Regions from separate parts of the Paenibacillus sp. OSY-SE genome, predicted to be linked through region 1. Evidence: riboswitches for the same ligand, from Rfam matches in the RefSeq annotation. Region 1 holds a riboswitch; the other holds the start of a gene.

Evidence for each region. Region 1 has a riboswitch for glycine ahead of A372_RS0112050 (amino acid carrier protein). Riboswitches for the same ligand answer to the same signal wherever they lie in the genome.
Region 2: another riboswitch for glycine. It lies ahead of gcvT (glycine cleavage system aminomethyltransferase GcvT); the one in region 1 lies ahead of A372_RS0112050 (amino acid carrier protein).

The regions. Positions count from the first base shown of each region.
Region 1 is NZ_ALKF01000175.1:45,402-55,982, forward strand. Features, by position in the region: gene A372_RS0112030 (DUF418 domain-containing protein) at 1-868, shown strand, start outside; gene A372_RS0112035 (TetR/AcrR family transcriptional regulator) at 970-1,551, opposite strand; gene A372_RS0112040 (hypothetical protein) at 1,640-1,879, shown strand; gene A372_RS0112045 (aldo/keto reductase) at 2,099-3,076, shown strand; glycine riboswitch at 3,466-3,564, shown strand; gene A372_RS0112050 (amino acid carrier protein) at 3,715-5,064, shown strand; gene A372_RS0112055 (AraC family transcriptional regulator) at 5,315-6,934, shown strand; gene A372_RS0112060 (ABC transporter substrate-binding protein) at 7,052-8,023, shown strand; gene A372_RS0112065 (hypothetical protein) at 8,095-8,556, opposite strand; gene A372_RS0112070 (hypothetical protein) at 8,795-10,581, shown strand, end outside.
Region 2 is NZ_ALKF01000166.1:35,792-46,372, reverse strand. Features, by position in the region: gene A372_RS0109075 (GNAT family N-acetyltransferase) at 1-84, shown strand, start outside; gene A372_RS0109070 (phosphotransferase enzyme family protein) at 273-1,259, shown strand; gene gcvPB (aminomethyl-transferring glycine dehydrogenase subunit GcvPB) at 1,582-3,039, opposite strand; gene gcvPA (aminomethyl-transferring glycine dehydrogenase subunit GcvPA) at 3,036-4,388, opposite strand; gene gcvT (glycine cleavage system aminomethyltransferase GcvT) at 4,410-5,513, opposite strand; glycine riboswitch at 5,601-5,709, opposite strand; glycine riboswitch at 5,710-5,804, opposite strand; glycine riboswitch at 5,998-6,110, shown strand; gene gcvH (glycine cleavage system protein GcvH) at 6,297-6,686, shown strand; gene A372_RS0109045 (hypothetical protein) at 7,247-7,453, shown strand; gene A372_RS0109040 (hypothetical protein) at 7,437-8,045, shown strand; partial or broken gene A372_RS37290 (GNAT family N-acetyltransferase) at 8,111-8,179, shown strand; gene A372_RS0109035 (aminoacyl-tRNA deacylase) at 8,340-8,804, shown strand; gene A372_RS0109030 (hypothetical protein) at 8,819-9,034, shown strand; gene A372_RS0109025 (NUDIX hydrolase) at 9,092-9,565, shown strand; gene A372_RS0109020 (hypothetical protein) at 9,631-9,942, shown strand.

The DNA of each region.
Region 1 (10,581 bases):
AACCTCTAATAATCCTTTACTCATTCAAGATTATAGACAAAGCATCTGGAAGCGTTCTTTGTTTTTATTCAGTGTAGGAATGCTGCTGTACCTCTTTGGTTGGAGCGGAGACATTTTACATTATTACGGCCTGTATATGCTGATTGCCTCCTTTTTCATCTTGTCCTCGAACAAGACGATCCTTACAGCTTTTCTGGGTTTTCTGTTCACCGCTCAACTTATGCAGATCGCGCTTAATTATTGGCAAGGCTGGAACCCGTTGCTGCCATTTATGGATTACTTAGATTTTTGGACAATCAAAGGATTCCTTCGCAATTTGCTGTACAACGGATATCATCCGCTGTTTCCATGGTTCTGCTTCTTCCTGCTTGGCATGTGGTTGGGGAGACAGAATGTAATGGACCGTGCTTATCGCAAAAAAATCGTATGTTACTCGATAATAACAGCTGTCGTCTTGGAGGCTCTTGCTTTTTATCTCATCAAGGTTTCCAGCTCGGCCATCGGACTCGATGCAGCACAATTTCTGTTTTCAACCAAGACTTATCCGCCTAATCTATTTTATATATTATCCAGTTCAAGCACAGCGGTGGCAGTGATTGTTGTCTGTATCTATTTCGCCGAAAAATTCACCGATCACTGGTTTACCATCACGATGGTCAGGACTGGTCAGCTGGCTCTGACGCATTATATAAGCCATGTATTTATAGGGATAGGTCTATTGGCACTCCTAGGAAAGTTAGAAAATCAGACGCTCGCGTTTTCGATCCTTTATTCGCTCGCATTCTTTTCCGCAAGCGCTTTGTTATCGTACATTTGGAGAAGCAGATTTACACGAGGGCCGCTTGAAGCCTTGATGAGAAAAATCTAACGAAACAAAAAGCGGGGGAGTCCCTTAAGTAGAAAAACTACTTTTGAGACCGCCCCTGCGCTTTGCAATTGACATTTTAAACTACGATCTGGCTATCGAGATTAATCTTCACTTTTGAACACATTATGGACGGCTTCAGCCCAAATCTCATTGTAATCGATATTGAATCCCATGAGCATATAATTGCCGATGTTATCAATAACCATCGAGAGTAATTGTGCCTTGGTTGTCAGCTTCTCATTCGTAACGACTCCGAATTGCGCACCTTTCGTTAATAAGTCAACGAACCCGTTCATGAACCCTTCTGTAATGCTGTAAAACGTTTGGCGATATTTTTCATTTCGGATGGAAACCAAGATATACTCGTTAATGACCCGAGAGAAAAAAGCATCATTCTCTTGATCCTGAATCATTTTAAAGCCATCGGACAACAACTTCGCTTGGAAATTATTTTTCGTATATGCTTCAATCGTAAAATACTTTGCAAAATCGATTTCTTTACATATTTCCTCGAACAGAAAATCCACTAGTTCTTCTTTAGAGCTAAAATAATAATAGACGGCCGGTTTGGTAATACCTACTTCCTTGGCAATCATGGCCATACTTGTCTTATCAATCCCATGCTCGGCAAAAAGGGCGTAGGTGGTGTCTACGATTCTTTTGTAAGTCTCCGTATTGTTCACAGACTGGGCTCCTTCTTCTTCTGTTAATACTTACCGGTAAGTAAAGAATACAAAAAATAAAAAACAAACGCAAGTTCAGAGCAGTCCGATGAAGCTGCATGCATTCGAAAATGCAGGCAGTCAGGAAGGGATTGCCGCATCAGGCGACATTCAAATATTCCCTGTGGGAGAGAGGCACTCTTGCCAATGGGGACAACTGTTATCTTTTCTAAAAATGGAAATCGTCCCTTCCTTTATGGAGAAGGTGGCGGATGAGTCCGGATTGGGGAAGCTTTTTATGAGAACGACAGGTCTGACTCCTCTGCAATATTCCAATCAGACAAGATGAAACTAAGGCCGCTTCTCGGAATTTAACCAGGGAACGGCTTTTTTGCAATCCATACATTTGTCGGGGAATTATAGAAACGCCGTTCGCTCTGCAAGCAACGAATGGTTGCTCAGCCTAAGCAAGTTCAACGTCCTTTCTCCAATCGTAAGTTTGTTCCATTATGGTATAATTGCTACATATAAACAGCACTATGAATATTGAAAAGAGGAGCTGGTTATCATGAATTTTCGCCGCCTTGGCAATAGCGGGTTGAAAGTGTCTGCATTAGGATTAGGGACGAACGCATTCGGGAAACGTTCCGACAAACAGACCTCGATCCGAATTATACATAAGGCTTTGGATCACGGGATCAATTTTATAGACACGGCCAATATTTATGCGAATTCCGAATCAGAGCGAATTATCGGACAGGCATTGGAAGGAAGACGTCATAACGTGGTGTTGGCGACAAAAGCCGGGTTAGTTCGCGGGGAAGGTCCGAATGATCGCGGGTCGTCGCGCTGCCACTTGCAGCAAGAGCTGGACAACAGTCTGATGCGGTTGAAGACGGATTATGTCGATCTCTATCAAATCCACACGTTCGATCCCCATACACCGCTGGAAGAAACGTTAAGAACATTGGACGACATGGTTCGTTCGGGAAAAATACGATACATCGGGGCGTCGAATTATGCCGCGTGGGAGTTGATGAAGGCTGTAGGTATTAGTGAGCACCTTGGATTGAACCGCTATGTGTCCATTCAGACAAGCTACTCTCTCGCCGATCGGACTTCAGAGCAAGAGCTCGTCCCTCTATGTCAGGATCAGGGGATTGGCATCATCCCGTATTTTCCGCTGGCCGGTGGTATTTTGAGCGGGAAATACAGTTCTACGGAAGCGGTACCGGAAGGTTCGCGGGCGGAAACCGATCCTAATTTTAGTAAGTTCCTTAATGATGACCGCATTGCTCTGAGCAGAAATATTAGCAGTGTTGCTCACGACTTAGGCTGCACTCCCGGTGCGCTTTCCCTGTCTTGGCTCATTCACAGACCTTCCGTGTCAACCGTTATCGTTGGTGCTACAAAGGTTGAACAACTAGAGGAGAATCTGCACAGCATCTCGATAAAGCTGGATGCGAATCAACTGGAAGAGCTGGATCAAATCAGTTATCCTTTCCGCTATGGAGAGCCGTTCGCTGTTTACCGATTGCCGGAGTGAAAGATTTAGCCTAATTCGATAAAATGAATAGCACCGCGGGTTCATCTCGTCTCTTCATGAGGCGAGATTTTTTATTCACCCTGGAGGCCCATCAATTATGCTCTATGGGTAGAAAAGGGAGAAATACGCATAATGTACATTTTTATTGCATATTCATTGCATATATTCATGAACGTGCATAAGTGAAGGCTAAAGAGAGCCTCGGGGGATATATTACCATTTAATCAGCCTTGCGAAATGATAGTCTGTTCTCTATAATGTAGTATAAAACTTTATAGCTGGATGAAGTTTACGGGAGACAGGCAGCAGTCTGGCCGAAGGGGTAAAGCTCTCAGGCGCTTGAATTATCGAATGAAGAATTCGAATGCAATGCAAGCAGGACCGTAGATGGACAGGACTCTGGAGAGACTCCGTCATGGAGCACCGAAGGGGCAATACGGGTGATTTCACACGTTAAAACTCTCAGGTAAAAGGACAGGGATTGCAGAAGTGCAGGCATCGTTTTGCGTTGGAATTGTGACTAATCTCACTTATTCTCGTATTTGCTATTCTGCAAAAATGTCCCCGGAGTCAAATCAACCGATTTGGCTCTTTTTCATGTCGTTCGGCAATAAATAAAGATCATGAGGGGAATTTCTATGCACATGATAGAACAATGGTTAGGCAGCGTGAATCGTTTTGTATGGGGGCCGCCGCTTCTTATTTTGTTGGTAGGAACGGGAATTATATTTACATTCCGCCTTGGATTGCTGCAGGTGATTCGTCTGCCTCTTGCCCTAAAGCTCGTGTTCAAAGCTAAAAATGAAGGCGAAGGTGACGTAACCAGCTTTGGTGCGCTGGCTACCGCTTTGGCGGCAACGATCGGTACGGGCAACATTGTCGGGGTAGCTACTGCGATTAAAATAGGTGGACCTGGTGCGTTATTTTGGATGTGGATGGCGGCGTTCTTTGGAATGGCAACCAAGTATGCAGAAGGACTATTGGCCGTAAAATTTCGGAAGATTGACGATAATGGACAGATATCGGGCGGCCCTATGTATTACATTGAAAAAGGTTTGGGCATTAAATTTAAACCGCTTGCCGTTTTCTTCGCCGTGAGCGGAGTATTGGTTGCACTGTTTGGAGTGGGCACCTTCCCGCAAATCAATGCAATCGTGTCTTCCGCGCAGTCAAGCTTGGGCATCCCCGTAGTTGTTACGGCGGGTGTTGTGACTCTTTTGACAGCATTGGTGACAATTGGGGGGCTCAAGAGCATCTCGCATGTAACGACCAAAGTCGTACCTGTGATGGCCATTATTTATTTGATAGCGAGCAGCATTGTCCTTATTGTTTTTGCGGATCAGATTCCTCATGCGCTGTCGCTCATATTACATGGCGCCTTTAACGCGACAGCAGCAGGGGGCGGATTCCTCGGCGCAACGGTCATGATGGCGATTCGGAATGGTATCGCAAGAGGTGTATTTTCCAATGAATCTGGTCTGGGCAGCGCTCCGATTGCGGCAGCTGCGGCAAAGGTGAAGTGGCCTGCGGAGCAAGGGCTTGTATCCATGACGGGCACATTTTTCGATACGATTATTATTTGTTCTCTGACGGGATTGACATTGATTATAACCGGGGTTTGGAACGGCTCGACTGATGGGGCAGAGATGACCCAAGCGGCGTTTGATGCAGCTATGCCGTATGGATCCATCATTTTGATGTTTTGCCTTATACTGTTCGCTTTTACCACGATTCTAGGCTGGAATTATTACGGCGAACGTTGCATGGAATATTTATTTGGAGTCAAATCCATTCTGCCTTACCGCATCGTGTTCATCGTCCTGATCGGTCTGGGCGCGTTCATCAAGCTTGAGCTGATTTGGCAGCTCTCGGACATTGTGAATGGCTTAATGGCTCTGCCGAACCTCGTCGCGCTGCTAGGTCTATCCGGTGTGGTTGTGACGGAAACTCGTCTTTATCTGAAGCATATGAAAACACATAAAAAGTGAGAGGATAAAAGGTTGGAGCTGCTTCTTTTGTTGTTCAATCTGTTATCAAGAGTGGTACCGTGAGTTCATCTCGTCTCTTAGGGAGACGAGATTTTTTTATGTAAATCAAGGCAACTTGTTAATTCTGTGCTGTGAACATTGGACAGATGGAACCAAGCATGAGAAAATAAGAACCTGACATTGAGAATCATTCTTACTCATATCGAAAAATCATTATGTTTAGATTTAGATGAAGCTGGAGGAAAGAGAAGTGGACGAAGGGAAACATCATATTTTTTTACATAAAGCATTGCTTCAAATCAAACAAATCGAATGCATAGCAGTCGATGCTACGTCGGGCTGGGAGAGACATGAGCTTGCTTCTCATACCTTATTGTTCGTGACGGAGGGTCACGGAAAATTATACATGAACGATGAACTTCAACCGATAGATCTATCACGGAAATCCGTTTATTTGTTGCCTGCTGGCTTCGCACTTGCAGCTGAGAGCGACCCGACTCAATGTCTGAGTCTGTGCAGAATTGCGTTTGACATGTTTCGCGTTACGGAATGGACCGAGCTGAGAAGAGTGTATGAGAAGGAGTCAACGCTTCCCGAACATGGGGAAATACGGGTCAAGCAGTACCAACGCGTTCGGCATCTGATTCAATTATTGACTAGGGGCAGAGCTTCTCTAAACGAAATGGAAGATTCACGCAAGCAATTGTACTTGCATGAGCTGCTGTGCGTACTATTGGATAACAAAGCGGCGCCTATTTCCGAGCGCACCGAAAAATCGCTAGAAGGCACGATTCAGTACATGCAGCAGACTTATCATACGGATATCACCCTAGGGAAGCTGGCGGACATGGCGGGTATGCACCCCTCGTACTATTCCCAGCTTTTTAAACAAAAACTGAAGAAAAGCCCAATCGAGTATTTGACCGATTTGCGTATGAACCAGGCAAAGGTGCACTTGCTGGTATCGCGTGAGAAAATTCGTGACATCGCCCGTGATGTTGGATATAAAGATGAGTTTTATTTCAGCAGGAGGTTCAAAGTGTACAATGGCATAGCGCCAACCGTGTACATTAAGAAACATCATAGCAATATCGTATCTCTTTCGCATCCTTATACAGATCATTTATTAACGCTAGGCGTAAAGCCATTCGCAACACACATCGATAAGGAATCGCCATCCATGACCAAGCCGGTCTATGATCGGGTATGGGAAGACTTCAGGCAAACTTTATTGAAGCAAAAGCCTGATTTGATTTTATGCAAGGACCACATTTCGCTGCAAATGAGAAAGTATATAGGTGACATTGCACCGGTTGTGACGATTCCCTGGACGCGATTGGACTTGTTCGGACATTTGCATGAAATAGCCCGGCTTGTGGGCAAAGAACAGGCAGCTCGAGAGTGGATTGAACGCCACGAACAGAGAGCGGAACGCGAGCAAAAAAAAGTAAAAGCGGTTATCGGCGATGGAACGGTCGGGCTGCTCACGCTTGTCGATAACGAAGTGAAGCTTTACGGCGCACGCAACATCGGGCATGTGTTTTATCGTTCCTTGCAATTAACACCTCCAGAGCGGATACGAAAAGAAATGGATAAGCATACGCCTGGTACGGTCTTCAATTGGACGTCTGCAACCACAAAAAATCTATCTGATTACGAAACCGATCATCTTTTCATCGTGGTCAAGACGGAAGGAGAGGCAAAAAGCAGATTAAAAGAATGGCAAGCGAGCGAGGGCTGGAGCCAGCATCCGGCGGTCAAGCATAATCGGGTATATGTGTTGGATTGGGACAAATGGATGGTATATGCTCCACGTTCTATCGATCAGCAGTTGGACGAAGCGGTGACGCTGCTCACGGCATTAAGGTGAAGATAATCCAAATTCAAATCTAAAGATATGACATGGATTTTTCAGAGGAATGTTGTCATAATAATGATTATCATTATCATCATACATAATAATTCAACTCAAAGGGGTTTTTTCGAAATGTTTACACGCCATCGGACCATGATGTTTACTTTCATATGTTGTTTGCTAGTAATGGTTGTTACGGCTTGCAGCGGGGCAGCGTCGACGAATACACAAGGCGGAACGGAGCAAGCAACACTGTCTCAAGCTGATGCCATCGATAATAAGCAGGATGCCAAAGCAGCAGGATCAGACAAACGGATTGCGGTGCTATCCATTCCTTTTACGAGCGATTTGCTTGCTTTGGGAATTACTCCTGTAGGTGCTGTCACCCAAAAAGGAAAAGAGTTTCTCCCTCATGTAGCTGATCTCTTGAACAACACACAAAATTTAGGCAATTCTCAAGATCCCAACCTTGAAGCGATCGTGAGCATTGAACCAGACCTTATTATTGCACAGGAGGAGCTTATACAGGGGAAAAAGGAGGAACTTGAGAAAATTGCTCCAACGATTGTGCTTAATTTTAGAAATTCGACCTGGCAAGATCAATTGTCGCAGCTCGGCAAGGCGACAGGACGGGAAAAAGAAGCTGACGCGTTTATTTCCAACTATAATCAAGAAGCCGCCAGTGCGAAAGAAAAGGTTAAGCAAGCTCTTGGAGATGAAACCGTAATGGTTCTGCGCGTGCTCAAAAAAGAATTCAGAGTATACGGGCTAGACCGTAATTACGGCTCGTTGCTTTACGAAGACTTGGGGATTAAACCTGCCAAAGGATTGGAAAACATGGGACAAGGAAAGGAAGGACCGCAAGCCATATCCAGAGAACTGCTGCCGGATTTCGATCCTGATCATATCTTGCTTGAGGTTTCCGCTGACGCTGCCGCACAGCAGCTGTTCAAAGAGTTGGAGGAGAGTGCTATCTGGAAAAATATGAAGGCCGTCAAAAATGGCAATGTGCATGCGATTGAACAACAGCCATGGTTGGATTATTCGGCGATAGGCCAGCTTAAATCTTTGGAAGAAGCGGTAAAGCTATTTACCCAAAAATAAGAGACGGGAATCTCAGTAAAACAAGCGCCATCCATATGCGGATGGCGCTTGTTGATTGTAATACACTTCTGTTACACTCCCTGATAATGTATCCAGTGTCCTAGCCGAAAAGGCATACCCGTAATTTGTATCGTAGATTGTTTTGCGTTTTGCAAATGTGCTTCAGCGTAATCCTGCCACAGTATAATGTTTTCGATTACGGGTTTGAAAGAAGCAGGGGCGGCATCCCTCATGACAAATAAACCGGAATGCACGTTGCGATCCAACTGTTCGGCATTTTGAATGCAGGCAACCAATGTTTCAACAATGGAAGGTGCACTTTCACCATTCAGCAATCTTTGGGCGGAACCGGTTGCCGTCACCCGATGATAAGATGCCGGGACGAGACTTGCATGCATTTCTGCATTTCCTTGTAAATCTGTCGTCTCGGGGATATGAAATAACTCCGAGCTAATGGAACAAACCATCTGTTCACTATACAGACTATTGTATAATTCGGTTACAACAGGCTGCCACATTTCGTTTTGCCTCAATAACAACACCTACTTGACATTTTTGGGCTGATCTCCTGCTTCATCTTATGTCGTATCTAACGATTTGCTACATTAATCACTTGAAATTGATTGAAACGCAAGTATGGTTGCACAACGGCACAAACATCGTACATTCCCTACACTTAATATAGTTTTTTGTATAGAATAACAAATTTGGGTTTACTCTATATCTCGTATTGTTCGACTGCAAGAGTGAATGAAAGGACGGTTAGCCGTTATGTCTATAATTGGCGATGTAAAACAAATATGCGACCGATTAGAAAATGGTGGATGGAAGGATTTGTTTCTCAAGCACGGTATGGATATCTCCTCGCCCGATCTAAGAGGGGAGCTGCTAAGAGAACTGCCGAATATCGATAGAACTATTCCCGGGTTCGAAGATTTTGCATTCGAAGGCATAAGAGGTATCGAACCAGGAATACCCGCAAGAAGTCTTTTCTATCATGCACTCGCTTCATCTAATGTCGTGGACGGTTTGACTATCTTCCCTACATTAGCGGATCTTGAAACAGTGGAAAATCTGGTGTTTGGCATACAGCCCCCTTCATTGAACGAGATACGGCTTCGAGGGCAGAATCATTCGTTGGCGCTGGTCGTTTTTGCTGCTGAATATCGTCCTGCCTCGGAAACTGTTCATGAGAAACACGCGGATATGTGCTTTTCTCGTACAGGAGTGGCTCGAATCGGAACGTTGAAAGCAAAATATGATGATTCAATCCGGGGATTTCTTCCATTCGTCGATGAAGAACCGCACTCTATTCGAGTATTGCCGGCACGATACTCCTTGTATATCGCTGCCGAACGCAAAGGCGAGGCAAGCACGTTCGGACCGATGCGGTTTCAGCCAGAAGACAGCGAGCATACATTCTGGGTTCCTATTCATAAATTGTTCGACGGAACAGAATGCATTCGTGATTACGATCTCAATGTGGACTTTAAGGCGCACCATGTCAATGAAAAGCTGCGGCGCATCCATCTCGAGTTGGGGAAAAGATACAATACAGGGTGGTCCGCTCCAGAAATAAACGAGCCGCCATTTATTTTTCACGAAGATATAGCCGATTGGTCACATGAGCCAGCGCATGGTAAAGGAATGCTTGTTCCTGCCGTTCATGCCGCATTGGTCGAAGAGGCAAAGTATAAGGGCAATACACTCACTTTCATAGTACCGCAAGGCCATGAAAAGTTCTCCACCAGTCTTGAAATTTCTCCAGAAAACGGACGATGGCGACAAGCTCCGGAATATGTTCACATTCGCCATCGATTAGAGCAGGACGGTACAATTACTAACCTCAATGATAAACATGATCTTGCCCAAATCATAGACGAGGGTGGATACAGAGCGGTGCATTATATTGATTATACAGCGGACGGATGTATCGAAGCTGCATGTCCCGAACTGGCTTTCGAATTTCCTAGATCGGAGGCGGCTTACTCTTTGGTTACGGCGCCTGATTTCTTCCCAAGCTGCGAGCAGGGTGAACTGACAAAATGGTGGATACAGTCCGTGCCGAATGAGCTTCAAGACGAACTGTGGGAAACGCCTCCATATCCGTTGTCCGATCAACGAATAGCTGCCAACCTTGAATTCAAGACTCCTGACAGGCAAGGTGGAAGAACCATATTTTCGAAAGACGACAAGACGATGACGGCCATCGTCTCGCTTTTTTATAACTCTCCCGTGCAGCGTTCGACTCATCTTAGTGATTCGAAAACAACTCGTCACTCTTACTTACCTGATGCAGCATCAGGTATCATCGCTCCGGGCTGGGATGTAAGTCGCGATCGTGCAAATGATGGAACAGAGTTTCTGTCCTCTTATGGACTTGGAAGTCCGTTTCCCGAAGATTCCAAGTTATGCGCAGCGTTGAGTACGTTCTGGCCCGCAGTTTCACCCGACGCAGCACGCACATTTGAACCATCTTGGCCGACTGTCAGTCCATTGACGGATGAGGAAATCGGACAAAAAGGAAACCTGCCGTGGGACGGCGTTCCAGGGCCAAA
Region 2 (10,581 bases), on a different contig from region 1:
GAGAAGGCGATTCATCTGTATAAAAAAGCCGGGTTTACTGAGAGACGTGTACTCTCTCATTACCGTATCGAGCTGCACTCATAACCATTGAAGAAGAGGCTGCTCCTCAACGGTTGTAGAATCTTGAAGTATACTAGAATCCTTGTCTCGCCCGATTGTGAACAGAGTCTTCTCACAACCAAGTAACGATTGCATGGCTGGGCGGGTAGGGTCAAGGATGTTCCCTGGCCAGAATGCAGACCGATACTATTCAAGTAAAGAGGGTGATGCGGATGGATAATCATTCCATCGCAACCGAAGCATTGTCGTCTTATGCAGTACAATCGCCAATCATTGAGTTTATTCGTCACAATGAGAATTTGACGTATAAGATCACTGACGGAGTCAGTGGGTTGTCCTATCTGCTGCGGATTCATAAGCCTGTCCATGACGAGCTTCATGGACTGCAGCATTCCGAGGCTGGACTGAATGGGGAGATGCAGCTGCTGCAAGCGCTGGGAGAGAACTCCGCATTGAACGTTCAGGAGCCTGTCCGTAATCGAGAGGGAGAATTTGTTACCCGGGTTGCTTGCGGGGACACCTATATCCAGTGCACGGTATTGCAGTGGCTGGAGGGACGGGATTCTCAGCTGGACGATTTCTCGTCGAGGGATAATGTCCTTCAGTACGGACAGCAGGTCGGCATGCTGCACCGCTATACGAGCGGCTATGCATCAGATCTCGCTTGTGATAGACCTGCCTACGCCAGCATCGGTGAGAACAGAGCCATGCTGGAGCGGCTGAAGTTCGGCCGCGAGCACGGTATATTTACTTCAGCGGATTACGACACGGTGAGCGAAGCATTCGCAATGATTAATTCCCGTCTCCAGACCTATGAGCGCAGTCCCGACACATGGGGGATTATCCATGCCGATATCAACAGAGGCAACGTCATTGTGACTGAACGGGGATTCACCATCATTGATTATTGCCTGTACGGACAAGGCTATTTTTTGTATGATGGGGCCGCCGGCGCACTGAGTGTTCCTTCCCGGGCACGGGATGACTTCATGGAGGGGTATGCATCGGAGTATTCTGCCCCCCGAAGCGGTACGCTGGAACTGCTCGAAGGGTTCATGCTGCTGCACATCCTCGGCTACTATTCGTTTCATATGATGAACAGCGCGGTTCATCCAAAGATGCGGGAGAAGATGCCGGTATTTTGCCAAAACACCCTGACTCCATTTTTAAGGGAGCGGCCGATATTTTATGAATTGTAATGGAGTTAGTCGCTTCCGATTCACAGAAAGAACCTTGACCGCAGAGGTCAAGGTTTCTTTTTTTTATTCCATATAACTAGATATGTGATTATTTATCGTGTTGGATGGGATGAACGGTGTTCTTATTGGAGGTATGGCGAATACGTTCAAGTTGCTGGCGGACTAGACCCTGCTGACGATAACAATGGACGTTTTCAAAAGAAACTAAGCAACCTTAGCCCGGCACAATACCGAACTAAGGTTGTTTAATCGAGGCTTTTTTAGTGCTGTCCGCTTGACAGGGAAAGTTCACATTCCAATCAAAGGTGCAGCCTCTTATTTATTAATTACATGCGCAATTCAAGACCGGCTTGCGTGCAGCTTGCGTCTCGTCAAGTCTTCTAACGTCTGTATTGTGTGGCGCATTGAGCAGCAGCTCCGGATTCTGTTCTGCCTCCTGCGCGATTTGAATCATCGTGTCGATGAACGAGTCGAGAGTTTCTTTGCTTTCCGTCTCAGTTGGCTCGATCATCATACATTCCTCGACGTTCAACGGGAAGTAGATGGTTGGCGGATGGAAGCCGAAGTCGAGAAGACGTTTGGCGACATCCAGCGTGCGGACACCGTATTGCTTCAGCCCTCTGCCTGACATGACGAATTCGTGCTTGCACACGCCAGGGTAAGGGATTTCGTAATAAGGCGCCAGTCTATGCATCATATAGTTCGCATTAAGCACGGCACATTCAGACACTTGGCGCAACCCTTCCGGCCCATATGTGCGGATATACGCGTAGGCGCGAACGAGAATGCCGAAGTTGCCGTAATATGCTTTAACGCGGCCGATGGATTCGGGCCTGTCGTAGTTTAATCCATACGTTCCATCCTCTTTCTTGGCCACGATTGGCTTCGGCAGGAACGGAATGAGCTTGCTCTTCACGCCGACAGGTCCTGCACCCGGACCGCCGCCGCCATGCGGAGTGCTCATCGTCTTGTGCAGGTTCAAGTGCACGACGTCGAAGCCCATGTCTCCCGGGCGGGTAATGCCCATAATCGCGTTCGAGTTCGCGCCGTCGTAGTAAATAAGGCCGCCTGCTTCATGGACGATCTCGGCAATCTCGACAATATGCTCTTCGAATAAGCCGAGCGTGCTCGGATTCGTCAGCATAAGCGCGGCTGTATCGGGACCGACGACAGCACGGAGCGCATCAAGGTCAACCAGTCCTTTGTCGTCGGACTGAATCGTAATCGTCTCGAGGCCGGCAACCGTTGCGCTGGCTGGGTTCGTACCATGCGAGGAATCTGGCACGATGACCTTCGTCCGGGTCTCGCCACGGCTCTCGTGGTAGGCGCGAATCATCATCAAGCCCGTCCATTCGCCATGGGCGCCTGCCGCAGGCTGAAGCGTCACTTGGTCCATGCCTGTTAACGCGGCGAGATCGTTCTGAAGCGTATATAACAGCTCCAATGCTCCCTGGATGCTCTGTTCCGGCTGATACGGGTGAATCTTCGCGAAGCCGGTGAAGCGGGCTACATCTTCGTTAATCTTCGGATTGTACTTCATCGTGCAGGAACCAAGCGGATAAAAGCCATTATCGATGCCGAAATTACGGCGCGAAAGCTCCGTATAATGGCGGATTACATCAACCTCGTACACTTCAGGCAGCTCGGCAGGTTGACTGCGGAGCATAGATTCGGGAATCAGTTCTCCGAGATTGACCTCGGGAACATCGAGCTCAGGCAAAGAATAGGCGACACGTCCGGGTTTGCTGAGTTCGAAGATGAGCTTTTTGTCCGGTTTCATAGACATGCCTCCAATCGGTTCACAAATTGATCGATTTCGGATTTCGTTCTTCGCTCGGTAACGGCGACGAGCATATGACCTTGCAGTTCAGGATAGGCTATGCCCAGGTCGTATCCACCGATATAACCGTTATCCAGCAGTTTTGCTTGAACGTCATCTATATTTGCGCCATCAGGCAGCTTAACGACAAACTCATTGAAGAAAGGCGCGTCAAAAGCGAGCGCGAGCTCGGATTGTTGTGCGAATACGCCAGCGGCGTAATGAGCCTTCTGCACATTCAGGTTCGCGACTTGCTGAACTCCTGTCTTGCCCATTGTCGACAAATAAACGGATGCGCACAGCGCAAGCAGCGCCTGATTGGAGCAAATGTTGGACGTTGCCTTCTCGCGCCGGATGTGCTGCTCTCGGGCTTGCAGCGTCAAGACGAATCCGCGTTTGCCATCGATATCCTTCGTCTGTCCGACGATCCGTCCCGGCATCCGTCGCATGAGCGGTTCTGCCACTGCGAAGAAGCCGCATGTCGGGCCGCCAAGTGAAGCGGAAATGCCGAACGGCTGCGCATCGCCGACCACGACGTCCGCGCCCAGCTTGCCCGGCGTTTCCAGCAGCCCCAAGGTGATCGGGTTGGTGCTGACGACGAGCAATCCTTTCTTGCTGTGAATGATCGGCTCGATAGCACGCAAATCCTCAATGCAGCCGAAGAAGTTCGGCGATTGAACGATGACGGCTGCGGTGTCCTCCGACACAAGAGCTTGCAGCTCCTCCAGATCGGTGACGCCGTCCTTGTAATCGACTTCCACGACATCGAGATTCAGACCGCGCGCAGTCGTGCGCACGATTTGGCGGGCTTCCGGATGGACAGCGCGCGAGATGATGAGTTCCTTGCGCTTCGTCGCTCCGCTGGCCAGTGCGCCTGCTTCTGCCAGAGCAGTAGCACCGTCGTACATGCTGGCATTGGCCACAGCCATACCAGTCAATTCACAAATGTACGATTGAAACTCGAAGATGGCCTGCAGTTCACCTTGGCTAATTTCAGGCTGATACGGGGTGTACGCCGTGTAGAATTCAGAACGGGACACCACGTGATTGATAACGACAGGCACATGATGATCATAGAGACCGGCGCCCAAGAAGCTGGTATATCGTTCAAAGTCGGCGTTCTTATCCGCCAATTCCTTCATATGCTTCAGCAGGGCTGCTTCGTCAAGCGCCTCGGACATCGGCAGAACGCCCGGATAGCGAACGGAAGCAGGGATATCTTGAAATAGTTCCTCAATGGAGGAGATGCCGATGACCTTCATCATGTCCGCTTGGTCCTGTGCCGTCATCGGGATATAGCGATGCTTCATAGTTGGATTCGCTCCTTCTGTTTAGTTCGTCGCTCTTTTGTAGAATGGGGCTTTGATGACACGGGCCTTCAGCTGCTTCCCGCGAATTTCGACCATTACTTCCGTATCCAGCTCACTGTAAGCGGCATCAATTAAGGCAAGGCCTAGATTGCGCTTGAGTGTAGGGGACTGCGTTCCCGTCGTTACCTCGCCAACAGGATTCTCGTTGATTAATACAGGATAGTGGGAGCGTGGAATGCCCTTGTCTATCATTTCAATTCCGACAAGCTTGCGGCGAGGCCCATCAGCCTTCTGGCTGGCGAGTGCTTCCCGTCCGATGAAGTCTCCCTTATCCAGCTTGACGAAGAAACCAAGTCCTGCTTCAAGCGGCGAAATGTCGGCCGATATTTCTTGCCCATATAGCGGAAGCTTCGCTTCGAACCGCAGCGTATCACGCGCTCCCAACCCAGCAGGTACAAGCCCGTGCGCTTCGCCTGCTCTCATTAGCTCTGTCCATACCTGAGGCGCGTCTTCTGCTGCTACATACAGCTCAAATCCGTCTTCCCCGGTATACCCGGTACGGGAAATCAAGGCGCGCACGCCGCAGACGGCAGCGTCCGTCACAAATTGAAAAGGCTTCAGCTCAGCCAGCGGCGCGTCCGTAACATGAGCCGCGATCGCTTGCGCATTAGGACCTTGCAGCGCGAGCAATGCCGTGCTGTCAGACTTATTCTCTAGGACGACGTCGGCAGGGAGATGTTCTTGAAGCCATGCGAAGTCCTTGTCAATGTTGGAAGCATTGACCACCAGCATGTAATGATTTGCAGCCAGCCGATAAATGAGAATATCGTCGACGACGCCTCCGTTCGGATTGCATAAGAGGGAATACTGTGCTCTCCCGTCGACGAGACGGGTGACATCGTTCGTCGTCACGTGCTGCAGAAAGGCTTCTGCCGAAGAACCGCTTACCATAAATTCGCCCATATGGGAGACGTCGAACAAGCCTGCCTGAGTGCGGACGGCTTCGTGTTCCTTCTGAATGCCGCTGAATTGCACCGGCAGTTCCCATCCGCCGAAGTCGATGCAGCGAGCGCCGGGATAGTCGGCGTATAACGGGAATATCGGTGTTCTTTTTAACTGTGACATGACTTCACCTCGATCGTCTTATTAGTTAGGTATTGATAAAATAAAAAGACAGGCAGAAGAAAGCCAGCATGCCTGCGCCTACTGTATTCCTTCCGCTCTGTCCTTTGTACCTGAGAGTTACCTCGCGCATTCGCATACGCGAACGTTCCGAGTTTCCCCTTGGGTGACTCTAGTGAAAGAGTTCTCTCCAGAGATGCGTCCGGTAAAAGTCCTTTTGCCTGAGAGATTCACCCGTATGGGCTTACTCCTTCGGCGTTACCTGAGTGCGGTAATCTCTCCCCTTACCATCATTCGCGTGTGCAGTTGTTATACCTACATTATTACTTGATGCTTCCACACATTGTCAATCCATTTTTTGCGGATTGAAAAAAATGTTGTCCGAAATATTGACATATATCGAAGGCTGAACTACGCTATAGATGCGTGTTTTTGAACAACCTAGATTGATGTAAAATGCAACCTTGTTAAATTCATACAACGCGGATGAAGATGATTGGGAGAGACCGACACGGGGTTCCTTGTGCCGGCACCGAAGGAGCAAGCTGCCAACCTGCCGATTGGCAATTAATCTCTCAGGTACATGTACCGTCATCTGACGCAGCTCTGGAGAGCGCATTAGCCACCCAAGGGGTAAATTCGATCGTGTCCATATCGGCAGGATCGAGCACAAACTCTCAGGTACCGAGGACAGAGAAGAGGGCGAATAAGGCCTTTTCTTGTCTTTTTTTTACATGCGTATCTACACTACCAACTACAATTATGATGAAGAAATGAGGCGTTAGCATGAGTGAAGTGAAAGAGAATTTATTGTACAGCGAAGAACATGAGTGGGCTTTCGTCGTCGATGAACGCACCGTACGCATCGGAATTTCCGATCATGCACAGGCTCAATTGGGAGATATCGTATTTATTGAATTTCCTGAAATCGGTTCCACGCTTTCTGCGGGTGACAGCATGGGTTCAATTGAATCGGTAAAGACGGTATCGGAGCTGTATTGTCCTGTCAGCGGAAAGATTACGAAGGTGAACACCGGGCTGGAGGATGCGCCGGAACAGGTGAACAGCGCGCCTTACGACGGTGGTTGGCTTGCCGAACTCGAGATCGAAGGCAGCATGGAGGAAGCGCTCAAGCATTTGTTAAGCGCGGAGAAATATCAGGAGCTTATCGATTAAGCACAAGCAGCGAGATAGCAAGCGACACCTCCCAGTAATCGCGTTATGCGATCAGTGGGGGGTGTTTTTGCATTCGCAAGAAAGGATATAGAGCGTGGTGTCTGGAATCATATATAAGAACTACTACGGTCGAAGCAAGCCCCATTGGAAAATATAGAGCAGGGTGTACGGATTGGGCGGCTAACGGCATATAGACTGTATTCTGTACAGTGAATTTGGCTACATCTCTGACCAAAAATTCGAAGTTAGTAAAGAAGAAATACTGAACAAGGTTACGATTAACATAAGCTTAAAAAACTTAGAAATACCATATATTAAGAAAGAAATGAACGAGGAAGACGATCACGAACGATACAGTGATTTGAGATTGAAGGAATTGACTTATCATTTTACACTAATAATGATGTTGATGAAGTTGCTCTATTTATGAAAAAAATTGTTATAATTGAAAAGAGGACATACTGTGTTAAGACAGCTGGTAAACTTTGCGACCTAATTAACAGACGGAAAGAGCTAAAAGACAGATCTCCTTAAAAATTACTAGAATGGATGTAAGGTGTATGAACTACAAACTAACAAGCAAAGCAGAAGAAATAAGCAAGTCTGAGGAATTACTATATGAGGTCTTGTTTAAACCGATTGGCTTAGACCAATCAGCGAGACAGCTGCTTAAAATTCCGGGAGACGAGTATCATTTTGTGGCGATGGAAGAGGATGAAGTACCCGGAGTGATGCTTGAGGAGAATTCGATTGAACAGACAAACTAGACTGCATTCAAGCATCTTTGGCATCATTATTTTAATATTGCTATTCACTGTATCTCTCAACACCGATGATAGTGAAGCGGTCATAAAAACGCAATACGAGCCTGACCAATATACAAGCGACGACCTTCAAATTATAGACACCAAAACGGGAGACTTGTTACATATAGGCATGACTAAACAAGAAATTACGGAGCTGTACGGCAAAGAGGACAAAATCCAGTTTAACCTGTACCAATATGGCGGATTGCGCATCGCTTATCGAGATGATGTCGTGGTCCAATTTTTCCTATCCATTAATGATAATCAATCGAATCGATTTCAAACGTACAGAGAAATTGGTTTAGGAGATTCATTAGAACAACTTCTGGCTAATTATGGTGAGAAGCATGCTAATCTTTCTGATTCTTATGGTGCTACAAGAATAACGTATATCGTAAAGAAGAACGGAAATGAATTAGAAACGGTAGATTTCAATGATCCCGCTTTGAAGACGGGGGATAAGAAAAGTCTATACTTTATCGATTTTGCCTGTGACGATGAGATAACGGTAATTAATATAGGTGATTTAGAGAGTATACAGAATATGCAATGATGAACCAGAGAATTATAGGGATGTTATTGTGGACGATTTGCAATTAGTCAGTCCGACATTACAATGGTATTCGACCGTCTGAGCGGCGCAAAGGCTATGCCACAAAGCTGTTAGCGCTATCTATGGAAAAGGCTCTGTATTGAAGACTAATCACCGGGCAGGAACATCGCAACATCAGTTTTTTGCGGCGGAGGGTAATGGATGGAATATAAATAAGAAAACGAAAAGCAGCGAGGACTGAGGCAGCGAGGTCTTAGTGAACTTGAATTCCAGCTAAGGAGAGGTCAAATAAATATGTACAAGTTTGAACAAAAAATGAATGAGTTTATTGCTGCGAATCAACTGAAAGCCGAGCATTTGGTGTTGGAGCAGTCTTGCCACTCGGTGAAAGACGCGGCTATTGCTGTAAACGGATCGGAAGATCAATTCGTCAAAAACATTTGCATGATAGATAACGCAGGCAGATTAATTGTTGCGATCGTGCATGGAAAGGACCGGGCAAGCACTTCGAGAGTAAGCAAAGCGCTCGACATCGATCGACCGAGGCTGGCTGAAGAAGCGGAGGTGCTGGAGAGAACAGGCTATCCTGCAGGTGGAGTGCCCTCCTTTGGATATGATGCATTGTTTTTGATCGACCCTAAAGTAACCGAATTGGAATGTATCTATACAGGCGGTGGATCGCCTAACTCATTAGTTCGCATCGAAGTCGAAGAAATGTTGAACATGAATGCTGGAAAGATTGCTAGAATAAGAAAATAAAGGGGTAGGCTGCTGTGAAGGGACCAATGACGTTAGTGGATCAGGATTTTGTCATCGAGCAAGTACAAGAGAAGTTCAATTGTACCGTATTGAAGTGCGAAGGGCGCCCGGTTTTGGAATATGGAACGGATGCAGAATTGGACCAGATAGGTGAGTATGTGAGAGCAGAGTTCGATAAAGAGCTTTTGGACGTTTTCTTCGCGGCTATTGAAAGCGTAAAGCCAGAATAATGCATATCGTGTTTAAAGTGGCCGTTTTTTAACATCATCTATGAGGGGGGAATTGTAATGTCGGATGTGCCGAGGCACATCGTAGCCGTCTCCGCTTTGATTCAGAACGAAGCGGGACATACGTTGCTCGTGCAAACCCATAATCGATCTAATACGTGGGAGATGCCAGGGGGACAAGTGGAGGAAGGTGAACCTCTGCATGAAGCAGTATGTCGGGAAGTCGAGGAGGAGACGGGCATCATCATTGAACCGCTCGGGATTACAGGGGTTTATTTCAATCAGACGAGTGACATTGTGTCCGTCGTCTTCCGTGCACACCATGTCCGCGGCGATATCGTCAAGCAGGACAGTGAAATAAAGGCAGCGCGCTTTATCGAATTATCCGAAGCGAATATTGATGATTTTGTGAAGCGGCCCCATTTTAAATCACGAATCTTGGACGCCATGCAGGGCCGCTACATTCCATACGAAGTATGGGAGACGAAGCCGTATACCCTGCTTGAGAGAATCGAACCTGGAAAGACATTATAGCAACTTACGTGGCGTTAGAATGCTCAATTGTATTGAAACTTTGAATAAACAGGAGGAAGGGTCTAATGTGGGCCACAAATGCAGCGTGGGTATGGGCGTTGAGCTACACAATTTTAGGCATCAGTTTAGCGGCAAGCGTGTATAGTATATGCAGAAGGCGATTAACGCTGATGTCGTGGATTCATGTCGCCGTTCTCATCAGCGGCTTCATTGTTTTTTTCTTGAATTCGCTCGGAAGAAGCGAAGGCATGACAGAACTGGAATACTTGGTTAACCAGTTGTTCCTAGGCTCATTATGGGCAATTTATGTAGTGTGTGGCTATTTGTACACCATCGTGTGGTGGTGTTGCTTCGTCTCCTCGTATAGCAGGAAATGATAGTATTCGAATCTTGTATCTATGTCCAAGTTCATTTTTTTAACTTGGAGCGGGGACAGGGAGTTGGAACCGATCTGGCCAAGAACAAGCCTTTTTCATAGCCTTGAGGAATGGCTCATGGATGTTATGCAATCGGATGTGGAAGCATATAATGATTAAATATAACTCCTCCATTTCGCAAGCCTTCCCTTTAAAGGGGAGGCCTTTTCGTTATGACGTCTTGATGCTTGGTGAAGCGGTAACCTTCGACGATCGAGCAAGCCCCATTGGAATATATACAGCAGAATGTACGGATTGGGCGGCTAAATGGCAATTGACTGTACTTTGTGCAGTGGATTTGGACATGCCTCAGCAAATGCTGCTGAATGAGTGCCAAAGCATTGGATAAACTCCAATGCAACCCGTTGTAAAGAGGTGTACGCTGCTGTTCTACTGTACGAAATCCAATGCAGGATGCAGCGAGGGATATGGTCACGCCAGCGTCGTGTTTATAGGAACAGTGGTGAGCAAAGACGACATCCAATGATCAAATTTTACTGCGTGGTTATGAAGGGGACGAATATTGTTGGGATCGAATAATCAGAATTATTACATCACTGCGGCTCGGGAAAAAAACGGCATGCTCCTTTATTTGAGCTG